3 regions of the Blautia sp. JLR.GB0024 genome follow, and region 3 is predicted to be linked to each of the others. Evidence: riboswitches for the same ligand, from Rfam matches in the RefSeq annotation. Region 3 holds a riboswitch; each other region holds the start of a gene.
The links. Region 3 has a riboswitch for cyclic di-GMP ahead of V8Q34_RS15125 (fibronectin type III domain-containing protein). Riboswitches for the same ligand answer to the same signal wherever they lie in the genome.
Positions count from the first base shown of each region.

Region 1: it holds a riboswitch for cyclic di-GMP, as region 3 does, so the genes downstream of both, V8Q34_RS17860 (hypothetical protein) here and V8Q34_RS15125 (fibronectin type III domain-containing protein) in region 3, are expected to answer to the same signal.
Region 2: it holds a riboswitch for cyclic di-GMP, as region 3 does, so the genes downstream of both, V8Q34_RS22140 (hypothetical protein) here and V8Q34_RS15125 (fibronectin type III domain-containing protein) in region 3, are expected to answer to the same signal.

Region 1 is NZ_JBANBF010000008.1:69,715-74,222, forward strand. Features, by position in the region: gene V8Q34_RS17855 (hypothetical protein) at 327-665, opposite strand; gene V8Q34_RS17860 (hypothetical protein) at 619-843, opposite strand; cyclic di-GMP riboswitch class I at 937-1,020, opposite strand; gene V8Q34_RS17865 (serine hydrolase) at 1,154-2,137, opposite strand; gene V8Q34_RS17870 (N-acetylmuramoyl-L-alanine amidase family protein) at 2,147-3,022, opposite strand; gene V8Q34_RS17875 (YARHG domain-containing protein) at 3,035-3,544, opposite strand; gene V8Q34_RS17880 (hypothetical protein) at 3,560-3,748, opposite strand; gene V8Q34_RS17885 (vWA domain-containing protein) at 3,864-4,508, opposite strand, start outside.
Region 2 is NZ_JBANBF010000013.1:135,382-139,889, forward strand. Features, by position in the region: gene V8Q34_RS22125 (helix-turn-helix transcriptional regulator) at 1-404, shown strand, start outside; gene V8Q34_RS22130 (hypothetical protein) at 801-1,334, opposite strand; gene V8Q34_RS22135 (hypothetical protein) at 1,360-2,649, opposite strand; gene V8Q34_RS22140 (hypothetical protein) at 2,662-3,246, opposite strand; cyclic di-GMP riboswitch class I at 3,631-3,721, opposite strand; gene V8Q34_RS22145 (ABC transporter permease) at 3,940-4,508, opposite strand, start outside.
Region 3 is NZ_JBANBF010000006.1:94,300-98,807, forward strand. Features, by position in the region: gene V8Q34_RS15125 (fibronectin type III domain-containing protein) at 1-854, opposite strand, end outside; cyclic di-GMP riboswitch class I at 961-1,038, opposite strand; gene mobB (molybdopterin-guanine dinucleotide biosynthesis protein B) at 1,128-2,258, opposite strand; gene V8Q34_RS15135 (hypothetical protein) at 2,262-2,573, opposite strand; gene V8Q34_RS15140 (NTP transferase domain-containing protein) at 2,570-3,844, opposite strand; gene V8Q34_RS15145 (molybdopterin molybdotransferase MoeA) at 3,848-4,508, opposite strand, start outside.

The sequences.
Region 1 (4,508 bases), on a different contig from region 3:
TTTAGCATTCACTGAATCCATATTTCCTGACTTACATTCAAATACGACTGCCTGTCCGGATTTAAGAAGAAGCATCAAATCTAATTGACAGAAATTCCGGCTGCCGGAAATACTATTGATAAGGACCTCCTGCTCGTTGTTATGCCGGACATCCACATTAAACCCTATACTTTGAAAACACGATTTTTTCCCGGGTTCCATGCCTTCCACAGTTTCTAAAAGAGCCACTTCCGTCATGAATTCCAGGGCATAGCCAAAAGGAAAACTCTTTTCAACAGTTGAATCAATAATTGCCTTTCTTAGTTCATCGTCCAGTTCTATATTATTTATAATCTCTCCGAAAGAACATTGTTTGCTTTTTCCTTTTCTTTGTTATTTAAAATAAGGCATTTCCTAAGTGCCGGATTTCGCTTATATTCCTCTAAAAGTGATTTGTATGCTTTAATACGTAATTCTATATGGTTTCCCTTTTCATCTGAGGTATACCACTTATTTTCATCAAAATAAAACTCTTCCTGTGCCTTTGCGCAATATCCTGCCAATTGAAAAAAACAACTGATTGTCAATGCAGAATCCCCATAAGGCTGCTCTAACTGCGCATATTCCCAATTATTCTTTTCATATTTTCCTACAATTGCTCCCTGTGAATTTCCTTCTAAGTACAAGACCAAACCATTCCTGATGTCTGCTTTCCTTTCTAAACGCTTCTTTGATTCCCGATACTTCCCCTTTCGGAAAACCCGTTGTTTTTTCACGTTGGATCGGCAGATCCACAAATCCTATCTCTGTTCCTGTTCCCATATGTAATGGGGTTTGATTCTGATAAAATACTAATTTTTTCATAAATTTAACAGCCTAATATAAAACCGGCTGTATTCCTCCCTTCCTCCATCATTTTTTAAACAAAAAAGGCACCGCCTATGGGTGTCCTTTTTGTTCTGTAACTGGCTGTCATACCCTAATGACCTAGACTCTGTAGTTTTGCGACACCAGCTTTCTCTGGCTATGCCTTTTTACTGGTATGTTTATTATAAGGTATTTGTCTATGCTCCCCCGTCTCCGGTAGCCTGAACCTTCACCAGTAATATGAGCTTGCTTTCAGGGAACATGATATATCAAGGCGATTTTTTCCACTTCGCTGACTCTATTTCTTTTATTCTTTAAAATATTCATATACTTCTTCAGAAATCTCTTTTATTTTCTCCCTGGCCAATGAAGTATCAGAAAGATTTGATGCAAGAACTGTGATACAGTATGTATTATCTCCATTTAAAATTAAAGCAGCATCATTTTCAACATCATTCAATTCTCCCGTTTTATTTGCGACTTCTACCTCATCAGGTACACCTGCGGGGATTTTATCTGTGCGTTCCTGCTGTTTCAAATAGCGAAGCATCTCCAGAGAATGATTGCATTGATTTAGATATACTTTTTTCAGAAATTCACAGCAGTCTATCGCTGAAGTGTAATTTTCTCCATTTTCATTACTCTCAAGCAACATCCTTCCCATATTAGTATCCTGATACTCATTTTCCTGGCAGTATAAATTAACTCTACTCCTTCCTTCCTCATTACTGCCATATCCCAACATAGCAACCAGTTGATTTGCAGCCTCGTTATCACTGACTGTGATCATCCGCTCCAAACACCCGTTTACCTCCTCTTGTCCATATTCCCGGCACAATTCATCATACGCTTCATAAACTGTTCCCATAATGAATAATTTGATAAGACTGGCTGCCGGATACTTCTCTTGATGAATATTACACATAATTCCAGTATTGAACTGTTCCACATATACAGACCAGTCCCCATCTAAAGATTGTATTTTCTGGGTCAACTGTTTTATTATTTTATTTTCATCTGAAGGGCCTTCCTCATCCGGTTGCGAATTTCCCGTTTCACTCTCCTGTACTTCGGAATCAACAGTAAAAGTCTCCGCATTATGAATTTCCTCTTCCTGCTGCTTTAATTGTTTTAATTGGTCTTCTTTCTCATTTTTTTTCTGATATAAGAAAAAATCCGCACCTAGCAGTGCAACACCGCAGAACAATAATATACAACCTGCCACAAAAATTTTAAACCAGTGCTTATAAGCACGTGTTTTTCGGTATCGCTTTACCTTATTTTTCCGCATAATATCCCTCTACTCTCTTACATTGCCAAAATAATCATCGATTCCATCTGCAATTCCCTGAACCATTAAACTTTGATATTCTAAATCTGCCATGTTTGTGTCATCTTCTGCATTACTCATGAATCCCATTTCAATAATTGTGACGGGAATCTGACTCCAGTTAATTCCTGTCATATCATCATAATATTGTACACCTTTATTCAACATTCCTGTAGTTTCACAGTAGGAATCAATAATGCATTGGCCCAGTCTGCTGCTCTCCGCAGACAACTCTCCAACATATGGGTTTTCCTCAGAAGGTACCATTGTCATGGCTCCCTGTATACCCGGATTTTCACTGCTATTTGCATGGATTCGGAGAAAAATGTCAGCTTTTTCTCGGACTGCCAGCTCAGCTCTTTCTTTATTACTGATTGCTGTTTCATTATCTTCACGTGTCATAACAACTTCATAACCTCTTGTCTGTAATTCCTGATAGAGCCGCCGGGAAATTTCTAAATTTAATTCGTATTCCGGTTTTCCCGTCGTATTACCAACAGTCCCTGTACTGGCTTTTGCTTTCATTTCTGATGCACCTGGTCCTATTGGTTCCAAATCACTCATATCCACATTTTCACTTTGATGCCCAGGATCCAATGCAATTTTCTTCCCTGCTGCTTTCGTCTGTTCTTCACTTTGTTCTTTCTGAACTCCACTTTTATGTACGTCTTCCAGCTTATTATTATTTTTGTTTGTCTGTTTCTCCATATCTGCTATCCGATTCTCGATTTTTTCGACTTTTGTCTGTGTTTTTTTATAAATTTGATAATTTATTTTAAATAAAATCCCACCCGAAAGTAGCAGGATAATAGCAAAACACCAGACTATAACTGCTTTTGCTTTCATATGCGTCACTCCTTAATACAATTGATATCCTTCGCTGTTTATTTCGTGTTCTTTCTCACTTAGTTTCTTAGCATTTGCACGTTCATAGTCATTTAAAATACTTTCATCAAAAGCTTCTGCTGCAATCGTCCCCTCATACCAGGACTTTGAGCTAAAATAATCCATCAACTCCTGTTTTTGAAACATACGTCCATGTCTGGCATAAATCTCATTTTTTGCATAATTAATCTGTTGTAATGAAAGATTTTCCAATTCTTCGTCCGTTAAATATCTTTCAGCACTATCCTGAAAAATATATTCACTTTGTTCGTTATCCGTGGTATCACCTTCTGTGGGCTCTTCCGTCATCTCATCTGCAGACACATTTTCCTCTACCCATTCATACAGATAATCTGCCACCGCATATGATTCTATTTTTAAATAAGAAGATGATTTGGGGTTTTCACCAAATATACTCATAACAATTGATAATATTACCCCAACTATGAATAAAAAAATCAAAAAGCCTCTATTTCTCTTCATTTTCATCCCTCTTTCCTACAGAAGCCGACATATAATAAGAACAAAAGAAGGTCCAAACAACAACAGCAATTTCTTTTTTAATTCCAGTTTTCCATCATCATTTTTCGCCTGTCCGCTATTTTCGTCACTATCAAATACAAAACCACATTTATTGCAATATACCGCACCAATTTCGACCTGTGCTTTACATTTCGGACAATCCATAAATACCCTCCTCTCAGCAATAGGTTAAAGGAATCTTACCAAAATCAACATAATCATCAGTCCGCATAAAAAAAACGTTATAATAGCATCTTTTGTTCCTTTCAATTTATCCACCTCATAAAAAAGTCTTTCCGCTTCCAAAATCATCATTTGCCTCTTTCCCAAAATCTTTTCCAAAATCTATGGTATTCTGGCCAAAATCCGAATCTATATTCCCCCATTCCTGGTAATCATCTGTTTTATAAGCAGCTTCATTATAATGAGCTAAAATAACAGACATAATGACACTCACAAAAAATCGTATTACTGTTTCGGAATAAAACATATACAATCCTGCTTCCAAAACAAATCCGGCAGCCAAACCGATTCCCAGTCTCATGGGCAGCAATCCAAGTACAACCTGCTGGGAATCAATAACAAATCCAACTATGATACCAAGAACCAGAGTAAGAAGAAGAAGGAACAGCACCCTTAAAATCATAAATAAAACTTTTCCATGTTCTGTACCAGACCGATAATCAAGCAAAACCCTCTGATTAGCATATTTTGTCATCTGTTTAATAGTAAATGTTAAATTATTAAGCTCTTTTATCTGATAATAACATCCATCTGTTCTTGTTGAAAGTTTGTTTAATACTCTTTTGCCTAAGAAACCAATATTTGAAAAACCTATTGTATATATATTTATATTGTCTGCATTACACTTACTTATAATATCTTTGTAATCACCGCTGCTGGCACCATCTGACAACAAAATCAC
Region 2 (4,508 bases), on a different contig from region 3:
TTTTGCTGCGCCATCAGGGGGCTTTTAATCAGGAGGCGGAATCGCTGAATCCTAAGGAGCTGGCAAGGCTTAAGACTATATTGGGGTTTATTCATGAGAATTATGATAAGAAAATCACCCTTACAGATATTGCAGATTCCGTGCATATCTGTAAGAGTGAGTGCTGTCGTTTTTTTAAGAAACATATGAATGAATCTTTGTTTGATTATCTGCTGCGCTATCGTGTGGAGCAGAGCATTCCTTATCTGCGGGATGAGGAGTATAGTATCACAGATGCGGCGTTTAGTGCGGGGTTTACGGACGCGGGGTATTATTCCCGGGTGTTTCGGAAATGTACCGGGGTTTCGCCGCGGAAGTTCCGGAAAGACAGCTATCTTATGTCAAATGTTCTGAGGTCTTTGTAAAATACTGTATGGTGGCCGTAAACACATCTATATTCTTCCACCAGACCTAAATTTCTGCAACGCGCCTACGCTATTTACCACCGGGTAGACATTTTATTGAATTTATTGCTATAATTTACTCACACATAAATGAAACCTTTAATTCTGTTTTCAATAGTTCACAGAGCACATTATAGAAACTGGCCTTCAAGTGTACATAGATCACATAAACACAGCTAATGTCACTCTTTAAGTAATCATTCTTCTTTTCTATTTTTATAAAATACTCCTTTTTGGCAAAAACATTATATCGTAATTCTTACCGAAAAGGAGTCATTTTATTTATAAAGATGCCTACTAATACTTGTATCAATTTAATTCAAAATAATTTTATGATAATTATATTAACTGGGAGTTTCAGGGAGCTGGTGTAGCTGCTACTTCACTTATCGAAAATGTTACAGTTCCTGTATATGTTCCTGCTACCTTTATTTTTTCATTATCACCTGCTAATAGTGAAAAAGTTCTATCAGTTTCTGTATCTATTGAATTGTCAAAAGTACACAACTCCCATGCTGTATCTTTTGATTTTCCATCATTAAATTTCATATTGTATTTTACACTACTTCCTGATAATTCTAATTCTATAGCTTGATTCGGAACTGTAACACTCAGGACATTGCCATTAGCCAATATTGTTCTTGATACAGATATCTTTATATTCTCTTTAGTACCTTTAGAATCAACTTTAATTTTTGATGGTATGCTTATTTTATATTGAGAAGGTACATTCATTTCCAACTCTGTTCCATTGATTGTTGGAGGTATTCCGTCTGTTTGTTCGATATTCTGTGAAGCATCTGTAAACTCCTCCGCTGCCAACACCGGCACACACATCCCAATCGTCATAACCCCTGCCAACCCCATAGCTACTAACCCTTTTTTCTTCATAACCAAATCCTCCTAAATTATAATTTTAATTAATTTCCATTTCAAAATTCTCGACTCTGCTCTCATACACCACATGGAACACCAGCACTCCCGAATATTCCCCCGCACACAAATCAATACTATTTTCCGGCAGAATATTCACATCCTGTGCCTCACTCCACCCATCCAGAATCGCCTGATTCTCTTCCGGTGTAATCAAGTTCCCGGCTATCTCCAGCCGGTATTCCCAACTGTTTTCTCCGCAGTACAGTGCGAAGTTCTTCCTGTCTCTGCTCTCAGTTCCTTCCACTGTGACTACAAGCTCGCCATCCTCTTCCGGTATCAATTTCTTAGTCTGGATCGTAAAGCTGTCCGTGTCATCTGTCAGTTTTACCTGTGAAGGAATTTCGACTTCATATACAGGTTCATTTGACGGCAGCGGTTCTTTTTCAGCATCCGGATTTTCCGGGGTATTCTCCATATCTTCCGTTCCTTCTATGGCTTCCCCTTCATCCTTTTCACCGGTATCCGCTGTCTCTTCATCTTCTGCGCGTGTTTCCTCAGAAACATCTTCCTGTCCTTCCGTTTGAGGTGAGGTCACCTCATGGGCCTGTTCATCCATATGGGAAATATTATCCTTCTGGCCCTGATTTGTTATTCCGGACGGTGTATCTTTCTGACTGTCACCGCTTTCTTCTCCTCCGTTCTCATCTTCTTTCTTATTATTTTGTCCGTCTGTTTCCCCGGATTCTTCCGGTTTGGAATCCTTCTGTTCAGGATTTTCACTTTCGGGGTCATCTTCCCCCTGCTGCTCTGAATCCTGGTCTTCCTCCTCCAAATCCTTACTTTCCTGCTGTTCCTCCAGCTCCTGCTGTTTTTTCAGCTCTTCTTCTGCTTTCAGCATTTCCAGCTCATACTTGCAGGGAGCCGCTTCAACTGCAGGCCGGTACGCACATTCCGGACAATGATTTGTAATGCCGTCCCCATCCGTATCCACACACTCATGGTCGCATGGTATTTCCGGCACTGCCTCTCTATAGCCACAGAATTCATCGTGATGATGCACTCTGTTGACTTCATCCTTTTCTTCCTCATTTTCTTCCTGAAGACTATCTTCTGTTTCCTCTTCTTCGTCAAAGTCCTGAGGTTCTTCTATATCTGCTGAAATCCAATTTCCGTACACATCCCGGACAAGCTCCTGTGATACTGCAGGATCTGCTTCCCCGTCTTCATTAAATTGCTCCGCGTCAGCAAAGGCCATCCCCGTATTTCCAACTACAAGTACCGCTGACGTGATAACAGAAATTACAATCCCTCTCCAATTCCTGCTGTCCATGAAACACCACCCTTATCTCACATCGAGCACGGTCTCCATATTTGCTCCGTTCATGGGGGATAAGTCCACAATACTTGCCGTTGTGATTCTCAGTTCAGCCGCATATTCCCCTGCATCCAAAGCCTTGCTCAATGTAGCTGTTGTAATCGCCTCCCCGGGAGGCACCTGTTTTGATTCATAAAGCACTTCCCCGCCGTCCTTGAGCACAAGCTGGAATGTAAAATAACAGGGGTTCCCTTCCGGGTTGGAAAATGCCACATCCACATCTGTCTGTCCTGCAGGAATATATATCTTAGGATATCCCGGTAATTCTATATTCTCCGCATTGGGATCGCCTTTCGGGGCCTCCGGGATAGTTCCGTCCCAGTCCCCTGCATTTGGATCAATATCCGCTGATACCTGCTCCTCCTGTGCCTTGTCATTGTCTCCGCCAAACCATCCGAGCTTATACCCCGCTGCACCGGCACCGCCCACTGCTATGACTCCTACAAGGGCTCCGATCATGATTTTCTGTCTCAGTACCGCTTTCTGAAGTTTCAGGGCATTATCAGTGACCATCTCACCGGTGCTCTTTGTTTTCTTCTCTTCTTCACTCAATTCTCTCACCTCTGAAATTTTTGGCCGCACGAAATTATATTTTATGTCTTCAGGATGTTTTTGTTATTATACCTATAATAACAAAGAGAGTATGCCTAGGCATACTCTCGCGCGGTTCCTGATTTTTTTCAGTTTCGGATGTTTGTGCGGCAAACTCCGGCGCTATGCCTGAACTTTGCACAAACCTAAAGGATTCTGCTGCCTCCGGCAGGGGCGTTCTTTCATTTTTTCGTACAAAAAGAACATACTTATCCTGTGACAAGTATCTACCGGCTTTTTACCTCGGGATACACTTTTCCCCGAAATAAAAACTGCCTGCAGCAATTTGCAGGCAGAAGCGTATCAAAATAAAGCAAGGTATAAAAATTACCTTACAAAAAATAATACGGCAACTGGCTGTCATAGTCATGCTTGTTAGACCTTAGACCCTTTAGCTTTGTGTCACTGCCTTTCGACAGCTTTACTATTATCGAATATTTATCTTAAACTCACCATACTCTATTTCGTGTTAAATGTCAACATGTATTTACAGAATACCAAAATTATACTATTTATGCCAAGAATGTGCAAATATGACTTTGCACATCCAGTATGACAAAAATATTTCTTCACAATATATTCGCAATGTTATACCCTGCATTATTTTAATATTTTTAAATTCATCCGCATTCCCCGAAACAATCCTGTCCCATCTCAATTCCCACTACTCTCATACCTCCCAAGCCCCCTCTTAAGCACAATCACAGCCACCCCCGCCATCACCGCACACACTGCCGGCATAACCATCACCCCGGCACGCATCCCGCTCTTTCCCAGCAGATACCCCACCGGATAGTAACTGACAAACGCATACGGAATCAAATACGCAAATATCCCCTGCAGTACAGGCGGATAAATGATCAGCGGATATTTCGCCATCTCCCCAATGGAAATAGCAAAGAAATTCAAACTGTTCTTCCCTCCCTCCATCCAAAATGAGGCACAGCTTGCAATCCAGATCATACACACACGAATCACACAACATTCCACAAGAAACACCGCCAGACAGACAATTTTCCACAAACTCCACCTGATATTACAGTGACTTGCCCCCAGAGCAAACACAGCCGCCGCAATCCCCATCTTATTCAGCCCGTCAAAATCAATCCTGGCCGTGAGAAGCTGCAGCCCCACGGGAAGCGGCCGCACCAGAAACCGGTCCAGATCCGCCATATTGATCATCTCCGCAATCTTCCAGGTTCCCTGAAAAAAGAAGTTAATAC
Region 3 (4,508 bases):
TGTATCTCCACATCCTGGTCATACGAGGCAAAGCTGTCTCCGCTTATACTGAGATGGTACTGCCCGGGTTCCAAATCTGTAAAAGATGCCTCCGCCTTTTTAGAAACGCCCTCACCCTCCTGCATGGAAAAGGATGCTGTAAGCTGCCGGCCGCCACCTGTTAAAACTGCCTGCAGTCCTCTGTTCAGCGCTTCCGGGTCACTGTATGGGAGTGTGTAAAGCAGGCTTAGATGCAGCCGGCCTTTCTGTACCACCGCTCCGGTCTCAGAAAGCAGTGCTCCTTCTCCTTTCTGCGCATCCGGATCACCTGCCATCTGTTCTCCTGCAGCCCCTTCTTTTCCGGACGCTTCCGTCTGTTCCTCTGCGGTCCCTGCTTTTCCGGACTCTTCCGTCTGTTTCTCTGCGGTCCCTGCTTTTCCGGACTCTCCCGTCTGTTCCCTTGCGGTCTCTTTTTTCCCGGATTCTCCTGCCAGTATCCCTGCAGTATCCTCTTTCCCGGATTCTCCCGACAGTATTCCTGTAGTACCTTCTTTTCCGGATTCTCCCGTCTGTTCCTCTGCAGCCTCTGCGTTCTTTGGCGCTCCCGCCTGTTCACCCTGCATTTTCATCTGGCCCTCAGGCACTTCTGCAGGTTGCTGCAGGCTCCTGTTCCTCAGCGTTTCCGCCTGCCATCCGGGCGTCTCGCTCTGCTTCCCGGCATCCATCTTCTGGCTGCTGTCCACATCCATGTATGCTGCCTGCGCACCGGATTTAAAAGACTCCACATCCTGCCCCTGAACAGCGGCAGATGCAGTAGTCCCCGGTGTCTGCAGGAGCATACCGGATACAAGAAGCCAGACGCATAACTTTTTCATTTTCAATTTTTATTCTCCTTCCCCTTTCAGGGCCAAAAAAAACGATACCCAGGGATATCGTTTTTCTTAAAGACAACAGACGGACAGAATATCCCTGTCCATCACTGTCTGCAGCCCGGCTGTCCCTCCCTTGGGACCCGTGGCTTTGCGTCACTGCCTTACGACAGTTTTGCCCCTTTATTTTTTTATATTTCCGTTTTCTGACTCTGTTCATGTATTAAACAGGATCACTATATTAAGAATATCAATTTTGACAATTTTAGTCAAGTCTTTTCATTCCATATTTTTGATTTTTTTACAGATTTCTTCCAGAAGACCGTCTCTGTTCTTTTCTGTAACTTCAATCACTTCCACGTCGGGGCGTTCTGCCACTGCCTGTGTAAACGCACCTGTATTCTTCTGCAGGACACCGATGACAAGACTCTGGGTATCCAGACAGGAGAACAATGCTTCCTGAAAGGCGGGGGCATCTGCCTCAGCCTTTCCGAGTTCATCTATCACGGCTGTTTTTTCAGGCATTTCCTTCACCTTTTTCATCACGGCTGCGCCCAGTGTCTCAAAGGTTTCCGGTATGGATATCTTCTTTCCCTTACCGGCCCGTATTAGGATCGGACTGTCATTTTCGTATTCTCCCACAGGTACCAGGCTGTGCAGGTAAAATCCCTTCTGGACACCGCCGATCTCATAGGGCAGTGTTCTGTAACCCACCGGCTCTGTTCCCAGTTCTTCCACAATACGGTTTAAAAGTGTGCTCTTGCCAGCCCCTTTTTCCCCTGTCAGGAAGATATGTTTTCTATGTGCTTCTGAGGGATGGGCCGTGAGTTTTTTCTTTCCGGCCAGCTTTTTCTCTGCCTTATGGCAGCCACACTGGCAAAAAGCCGCTGCCTTTTGGAGCATGGGACGCTTTTTTAAAGGAAATTCCGCATCCGGAAGTGTTTCCAGCAGATCTGCCAGAGCGGATATCTCTTCCACAGAGTGATAGACTCTGAACTCCCCATAGGTTTTTTTATCCCCGGCAAGTCTCCCTGCTATGGCAATCGTCTCCTCTGTCAAACGTTCCGAAACCTCCGCATCCTTATGTGCACAGATGATTCTGGGCACACAAAGTTCATACTCTCCTTCCAGTATGAGGTAATCCACAGGCAGTTTCTCATAGAAATCCCCGCTTACGTCCGCCGGAAGTAAAATATCGGTCTCTTTTTTCCCTTTTACACAGACAAGATCAGCGCCCGCCTCCCTGTGTCTCCACGTATTACTGTCAGAAGTGTCCAGGGTAAATTCGGGACAGAACACACTCTTTACGGTTCCCACCCGGTATCCCCGTTTTTTCAGTTCTTTGATGAGTCCGGTAACCGTTGTGGTCTTGCCGGACTTTCTCACACCTACGATCGTACAGATTTTCAACTGTCACCCTCCCTGCTCACTCTCTATTTCTGTTATATGTTTACACCAGCGCCTTCGGTGTGTATCCTTTGGAATCACGAGACGGTATGTCTCTCCATCCTGCGCAAGGTATACATCCCCCGCGAGGATTTCTTCACCGGAAACAAGCGTATCCCTGCCGTCCCAGCTCACAAACTCCACGAGGCTGTCCGCAGTCACACTGCCCAGTACCTCACTCACCGAAAAAGCCTGATAGGAATATTCAGCTCCGTCAGCACACTTCCCCTTGAGTTTCACAGGGGTCATGCCTTCAAACAAACCATCTTCTATCTTCATATATGCTCACCCCAGACTGCCAGCATATCCTCTATGTTATAGGAGTACACGCCATTGGAACACGGATTCTCCCCATGGGTCCCTCCGTCACCGGTCTCATGCACGCCATGATCGCTGATCAACAGGATCTCTCCCTTAAAAATCCCGGAGAGCGCTTCTATATATCCGTCTGTCTCTTTTAATTTTTCCATACACGCAGAGCTAAAGGGGCCGTCTGCATGGGCCGCATCATCAATCTCATGAAAATGGGCAAAAATAAATTCTTTTTCCTCCGAAGCCGCTTTGCACGCATCCCGGTAAATCCAATAATCGCAGCCTTTTCCCTTTGCCGCAGCATGAAGCCTGGGCAGAAGTTCTGTCTTCAAAATCCTGGTATCCCCCTCTAAAAATGCTGTATTTTCCGCACTCCTGCCGGCAAACAGGGTGGGGACCAGAACTTCCCTGTCCTTTCTGGAGTGTATCCCGTGCACATACGGCAGTTCCCCTGTTATCATGGTAGCCATAGCCGGATTCGTCACCGGCGGCTCCACAGTCCTCACAGGGAGCACGGAAAAATTACGGCTGATAAAAGGCACACTGCCATTGTCCGCCGCATTTTTGTACATACGGTAACCCAATCCGTCCAGGTAACAGACCATTACCTTTCCGTGTGTCAGTTTTTCCCTGACACGGGGCGCAAATTCCTGCAGCTTTCTGCCGTAATGAAAACAGAGCTGTTCATATTCTTCAGGCGTATTTACATTTGCAATGACCGCCTCTCCGAATCCCAGCTCCTCCAAATCCAGATACCGTGTATTGACCCGCTGAAACAAAAGTCCGGGCTTGTGCTCCCGGTTTCTGCGCATATGCTCCACAACAGGCAGAATACTTTTTGCATACACACTGCACAGCGGCTGAGGCCTGCCCTCTCTTCTGAGCACCAGGCAGTCCTCCTCACCGGTAATGTTTGACACCAGAGCCTTTAAAAATTCCCGGCTTATCATGGGCATGTCTGTGGCAAGCATCACCGCATACGGTGCATCCATCTGCTTTAATACCTGATAAATGCCCTCCAGCGGTCCGTATTCTTTTTCCTCATCCTCCACCAGTGTACAGGACAGATCCCGGTATTTTTCCCTGTCATCCACTGAGACATAGATTTCAGGGAAATCCCGGCAGGCATCTATAAGCGTATGCAGAAAGGTGTCACCGTTCCATGTAAGGGAAGCCTTGTTTTTTCCCATTCTGCTGCTCTTTCCTCCTGCCAGAATCCCTGCTGCTGTCTTCACCATATCCTAATCCTCCCCCAGATAAAGGGCATCAATGGTGCTGCCCGGCAAAAGTGCGTCCGAGCCTTTTGGAATCATGCCGATGAGATTACAGCCGCCCCAGGGGCTGACCATACCGTTTGCCTGATTCTTCCTGGTGTTTAAGCACACTCTTCCCTGATGGAATTCCAGAATACCGGGGATGATCCTTCCTCCCGGGCTTTTCTTTGGAAATCCCTCCGGCAGACATACCGGAATACTGGGCACTTTGTATTCTTTTTTACCGCACATTTTACGGAATGCGGGAAGCCCCAGCAAAAATAAAGCTGCCGCCGCTGCAGAAGGATTGCCGGAAAGGCCCAATAAAAGCCTGCCGTCCTTTACCGCTGCCAGAGTTGCCATTCCCGGCTTCATTCTCACCTGCCAGAAGAGCACCTCTGCTCCGATTCCCTCCATAGAGGAAAGGGCCAGGTCATAATCCCCCACAGATGCGCCTCCGGTTGTTATGACACAGTCCGCATCGGCCAGACACGCGGTGAGCGCATCCTTGATGGCGTCCTCATCATCTCTGACAATTCCGTAGATATCTGCTGTGATTCCCCACTGCCGCAGAAACCCCTGCAGCATGTAGGCACTGCTGTTTCTTATTTTACCGGGTTTCAGCTCCTCCGATACGGGCAGAAGCTCA